Regions from separate parts of the Enterococcus sp. DIV0755b genome, predicted to be linked through region 2. Evidence: predicted binding sites of a transcription regulator. Region 2 holds the regulator's gene; the other holds the start of a gene.
What was found. Region 2 encodes NrdR, which represses ribonucleotide reductase genes. Its sites were predicted from a motif close to ACACNATATATNGTGT; they were not measured.
Positions count from the first base shown of each region.

Region 1 (3,214 bases), 730 kb from region 2:
TACAAGCAAGTAAAATACCTCCAGGTAACCAAAATAAAATCGAAAAACTTTCACTTATGGAAACAAAGCGAAATGTTAAGGGCCGGATAAAAAATGCCACCAAATAGGCGCTAATAATTAGCAACAGACTAAATATTCCTAAACTAATTTCATAAGGTTTTATTTTTAATTTTTGTAAATCAAAGGAAGATTTCGCTGAAAACACACCGTCTACTTGTTTTTTTGATAAAACCATTACGTTTTGAACCGCGCTAATAATAAAAACAAAAATAAAAACAGCCGCTGTTACGTAAACAGATTGCCAAGAAAAAAACAAGGAACTCGTCACGTCTAGCGCCATTGCTTTAACTAAAATCATGGAAAAAAGCTTGGAAAAAATCACTCCAAAACCAATTCCAAGTAAAAAAGCCAGTAAATTTAAAGCAAAAATTTCGACTAAAGATTGAAAAATAATGCGTCGACGCTTCATTCCAAATAATTGATAAAGTGCGACTTCTTGTTGTCGCTTCGCAATAAAAAAGCGATTGGCACTTAAAACAAAAAAGACCATCATGACGATAACAAAAAAACTTCCCACTGTTAAAATGTTTTCAATTTTAATATCTTGAGCCGCTCTTTTAGTCAACGGTTGATCATGGGTCATGGCATTAAAAGAATAATAAATCATTACAGCCATCGTAATACTAATTAAATAAATACCGTAGCTGCGGAACTGTTTTAAAAAGCTTCGCCAAGATAATTTATAAAGCATTGCGACGTCCCCCGCCTCCTAAGGTTGCTTGCATATCAATTACTTGTTCAAAAAATTCTTGCCTACTTCCTCTTTTGACAACTTCAGAAAAAAAGACACCATCTTTAATAAACAAAATCCGATTACAATAACTGGCAGTGTAAGGATCATGGGTGACCATTAAAATCGTTTTATTCTGCTTTTGGTTTAATTCGCTTAAATAATACAACAACTCGGTGGCAGATTTTGAATCAAGTGCACCGGTGGGCTCATCGGCAAAAATAATGCGTGGCCGGACGACTAACGCCCTTGCAGCAGCTACACGTTGTCTTTGCCCTACAGATAATTCATCAGGATAGCGTTGTAAAATTGTTTTAATCCCCAATAAATCAGCTGCTTCTGCCACTCTTTTTTCAATTTCTTCCAATTTTAAAAAATCAATCGCTAAAGGCAAGATAATGTTGTCTTTAGCAGTAAGAGTCGGCAGTAAGTTGAACTCTTGAAAAATAAAACCTAAATCTTTCCGACGAAAATCACTGAGCTGATCTTCTTTTAAGGCAGTTAAATCTTGACCAGCTACTTTTACCGTTCCAAAAGTAGGCAAGGCAATTGAGGATAAAATATTCATTAAAGTCGTTTTGCCTGCTCCACTTGGGCCCATAATGCCAACAAATTCTCCTTCGTCTACGCTAAAGGACAAATTATCTAAAACTTGGGTTTGATTCATGCGATTACCATAAGTTTTACTCAAATGTTTTACTTCAATTATCTTTTTCATATTGTCCCCTCTAGTCTGTATGCAAAATAATTTCAAAATAATTTAAGGTTAAGGTCACTTTTTTTCTCTATCGTAGCATAAGCTGTTTTAAATACGCAGTTTTTAACTTAAGCCAAAGAAAATTTTTAAATAAAAACTTTTTCTTTCATCCAATTCTTTTTTTATACAACTTTTAATTTTTTATAAATATCAAAATCCCTTCCCTATCTGCTTTCAAATTTTTTACATATTTTTTATACACTATATATAGTGTTGAATTATAATAAACAAACACAAGGGTACTATATCTTGTTATGCTTTTGGTTGCACCTTACTTCTTTTTCCGCTATCATATTATGTGAGTAAGGGCACAAACAAAGCCTTTTTAGACCAAATTGTTTAGCAAAAATAAGGACAAACAATTTGGAAGTGAAGAAATAAAGGAGTGGGTAAGATGATGGATTTAAAAAATGATTTACGCATAAATAATTTACATCCTCAATTACAGACGATTAAAATCATCAAAAGAGATGGACGATTAATGGACTTTGATGATCAAAAAATTTACGATGCATTAGTGAAGGCTAAACAGCAAATTCATGGCGAGCTTTCTCCAATCGATCATGAACGTCTGTTAGAAATAGTGGAACGCATCGATGCGGAAATCGGTCAACGCTTTACTACTGACGTGAAAATTTATGAAATCCAAAATATCGTTGAACACATCCTCCTTGAAAAAGGCGAATATGAACTGGCGGAAGCTTATATTAACTACCGGACCCGCCGTGATTTTGATCGCAGTAAAGCAACAGACATTAATTTTACAATCGGCCGTTTAATTAATAAAGATCAAAGTGTCGTTAATGAAAATGCCAATAAAGATAGCAACGTCTTTAATACCCAACGTGATTTAACAGCTGGCATTGTGGGTAAATCAATCGGCTTAAAAATGTTACCAAAACATGTCGCCAATGCCCATCAAAAAGGTGATATCCACTATCATGATTTAGATTATCACCCGTATACACCAATGACAAATTGTTGTTTAATTGATTTTAAAGGTATGTTAAATAATGGCTTTAAAATTGGTAATGCTGAAGTAGAGTCGCCAAAATCGATTCAAACAGCGACTGCCCAAATTTCACAAATTATTGCAAATGTCGCTTCAAGTCAATATGGTGGCTGTTCGGCTGATCGTACTGACGAATTATTAGCGCCCTTCGCTCAACTCAATTACCAAAAACATTTAAATGATGCTCTAGAATGGATTGAAAATCCTGACCGACGAGAAGAATATGCTAAAGCAAAAACGAAAAAAGATATTTTCGATGCTATGCAAAGTCTAGAATATGAAATTAATACACTATTTACTTCAAACGGCCAAACACCTTTTACCTCACTTGGTTTTGGTTTGGGCACTAACTGGTTTGAACGAGAAATTCAACGGGCTATCTTACAAATTCGCATCAACGGCTTAGGTAGTGAAAAACGGACAGCTATTTTCCCTAAGTTGATTTTCTCAATTAAAAAAGGGGTAAATTCTGATCCAACTGATCCCAATTATGATATTAAGCAATTAGCTTTAGAATGTGCCACAAAACGGATGTATCCAGATATTTTAAATTACGATAAAATCGTGGAATTAACAGGAAGTTTTAAAGTACCGATGGGTTGTCGCTCCTTTTTACAAGGCTGGCAAGATGAAAACGGCAAAGAAGTAAATGTTG
Region 1 is NZ_JBIOQN010000001.1:1,313,303-1,316,516, reverse strand. Features, by position in the region: gene IGI65_RS06225 (ABC transporter permease) at 1-751, opposite strand, end outside; gene IGI65_RS06220 (ABC transporter ATP-binding protein) at 741-1,508, opposite strand; gene nrdD (anaerobic ribonucleoside-triphosphate reductase) at 1,942-3,214, shown strand, end outside.
Region 1: nrdD (anaerobic ribonucleoside-triphosphate reductase) is a predicted target of NrdR. The motif match lies at 1,746-1,761, and genes of this name have one in related genera.

Region 2 (3,214 bases):
GCAGGCTAAAATTCATCCTATGCAGCCTTGTGATACATTAACGGATTTAGAAATTAAACAGTTACGTTTAGCTATTATTGATGTTTTACAAAGAGCTGTAGCTGCTGGCGGAACGACTGTGCGCACTTACTTGAATGCCTTAGGAGAAGCGGGTAAATTTCAACTGTCATTAAATGTTTATGGCAAAACCGGTCAACCATGTCCCCGTTGTCAAACACCAATTGAAAAAATTAAAGTGGCACAACGCGGTACGCACTTATGTCCCCACTGCCAAAAATTAAGCATGAGGTGAATAGCATGGGATTTATCTTAGGAATTACCGGTGGTATTGCTAGTGGTAAAAGTACCGTTGTCAATGTTTTTAAAGAAAAGGGCTTTCCAATTGTGGACGGTGATATTGTCGCACGACAAATTGTAGAGCCTGGAAAACCAGCCCTAGCAGCGATTAAAGCAGCCTTTGGTTTAGAAGTGATATTACCAACAGGTGAACTAAATCGCAAAAAATTAGGGGAAATAGTCTTTCAAGACAGCGATAAACGTCAGCAACTGGATCGTATACTAAATCCGTATTTGCGTCAGCAGATAAAAGCGGAGATGGCTTTTTGGAAAAACAAAAGTCCGTTAGTTATTGCCGATATTCCGTTAATGTATGAAGGTCATTATGATCATTATATGGATGAAGTTGCAGTAGTGTATGTTGATTTTTTGCAACAAAAAAAACGACTGATGGCGCGAGATAATATTGATGAAAAAACCGCAGAAGCAAAAATTAATAGCCAAATGCCATTAGCTAAAAAAAGAGCGTTAGCTGATACTGTTTTTGATAATAACGGCAGTAAAGAAGAAACGGTGCAACAAGTATTAAATTGGTTGGAAAATCATTTTGAAAAGTAACCATAATTTGCTTTATTCTTTTTAATAATATGTAAGGTGTGAGGTGTGACAAAAGTCTTGTCGCACCTCATTTTTATTAATGTGAATCGTCTTCTGAAAATAACGTCTACTTTAATAAGTGGAAATTTTTCATCAGTTTTTTTGCGAAATACTTTTGCTAGATGCAAATGATAGCCTCGACTTTATTTCCTTTTTTAGTCGAACCCTTTAAAACTACAAAGGGACTGTGTTATTGACAATAAAATAAATAGCCAAAACTATTTTCTAAAAAGTTTATCAGTTTTTAAAATAATCTATTAAAAGCAGATAAATCCAGTCTTTTCTTAGGTACAAGACAATACAACACAAATTTTTTCTGTTATAATATAAGCAAAATTCCTAGAAATTAAATGAGGTGAGAAGATGCGTTGTCCAAAATGTCACCATAATAGTTCACGGGTGGTCGATAGCCGTCAAACCGATGATGGCCGTACAATCAGAAGAAGAAGAGAATGTGAAAATTGTGGCTTTCGTTTTACTACTTTTGAAAAAATTGAAGCAGCTCCTTTATTAGTGATCAAAAAAAACGGTGAACGAGAAGAATTTAACCGCGAGAAAATTTTACGTGGGCTGATTCGTTCAGCTGAAAAACGACCGGTTGCAATGGAGCAGATGGAACAAATTGTTGATCATGTAGAAAATCGGATACGCTCATTAGGTGAAAATGAAGTATCGACGACTTTAATCGGCGAATATGTCATGGAAGATTTGGTGGATGTTGATGAAATCGCCTATATTCGTTTTGCCAGCGTCTACCGCCAATTTAAAGATATGTCAGTTTTCTTGAAAGAATTACAGGATATCGTGGCAAAAGCTAACGGAAAAGATGAAACACAATAAAATTGGAGGCTGCATTTTTTGGAATATGCTTATGAAGCCAACTTACAACCAAAAACTGTTTATGAAGTAAAAAAAAGTGTTCCCCTCACTAGTGAAGGACAAAAGGCTTTAGTCAATTTGTACCAACCAATTATTGGCGCAGATGCTTTGGCTTTGTATTTTTGTTTATTACAAGACTTTGAAGATACACAAGAAAAATATACTCACCTGGAATTGCTTAATGCATTAGACATGGGAATTGGCACCATGAAGATTGCTAAAAAGCGTTTAGAAGGAATTGGTCTGTTAAAAACGTATTATAAAGAACAACCAGAAGTGGCCTTTTTATATGTTTTAACAGAACCACTGGCTCCAAAAGAATTTTTAAAAGATGAACTGATGTCTTTTTTATTAGTCGTAAAAGTTGGTCAAAGTAAGTTTCGCCAGTTAAATCGACGTTTTAATTCTCTTGTGATTAACACGGATGGCTTCCAGGAGGTCACGGCAAAGTTTGGTTCTGTTTATAATTTTTCTCAAAGCGAATATCAAGCCAATCAAAGCCTAGTAGAGAAAACTACAAGTGCTTTAGCAAACGAGCAGACAAGTCAATTACCTTTAGACGATAAACAGCTAAACTGGCCGTTATTACGAGATTTAGCCACCAAAAAATTTATTAATCCTGCCCAATTGACCGATACTTTGAAAAAGAGTTTACTTTTATACCACGAGTTGTTTGGCTATGATGAATTGCAATTAACTAATTTGATGGCTGAAGCGGTGGCTCTGACAGATGGTGTGATCGATCAGCGAAAATTAAAAAATATCGTTTATAAACAAAGCCAGCATCTGTTACCTGATAAAAAACAAACCAACCAAAATTATCAAAGTGATGAGCAGATAAGAAGAAAAAATACCTTGATGGCTCAAGGTTTTACGCAAGCTGATTGGCAGACCATTCTTGATAGTGAACGTTTGGCACCGATGGAGTATTTAACAGCGCTAAAAGCGGCTAAAGGTGGTTATGTAACCAAAAATGAAGAATGGTTATTAACCGACTTAGTAAGTAAATCACCGTTACCGCCTGCTGTAATTAATATCTTGTTAAATTACTTATTGGTAGTGCAAAATAAAGCACAATTACCCCAAGCGTTAACCAATCAGATCGCTAACGACTGGTCGCAAAATAAATTCAAGACACCAGAAGAAGCGATTTTGTATGTCAGAACAACTGTCAAAGAAAAACAAGTTGCTAAAGAACAACGGAAAAAAACAAGTGGACGTCCTCAAAATATTGTGAAAAAAGAAGACTTACCCGACTGGTCAAAAAATCAGGCTAGCAGTGATCCTAGCCGTAAAGCTGAAATTGATAAAATGATGCAAGAGTACTTTAATGATGAAGAAGGTGAGAAATAGTGGAAGATGTTGGTAAGGGTGTTAATGAACTGTTTGAACGCCGTAATTT
Region 2 is NZ_JBIOQN010000001.1:2,046,722-2,049,935, reverse strand. Features, by position in the region: gene mutM (DNA-formamidopyrimidine glycosylase) at 1-292, shown strand, start outside; gene coaE (dephospho-CoA kinase) at 298-894, shown strand; gene nrdR (transcriptional regulator NrdR) at 1,297-1,773, shown strand; gene IGI65_RS09800 (replication initiation and membrane attachment family protein) at 1,792-3,165, shown strand; gene dnaI (primosomal protein DnaI) at 3,165-3,214, shown strand, end outside.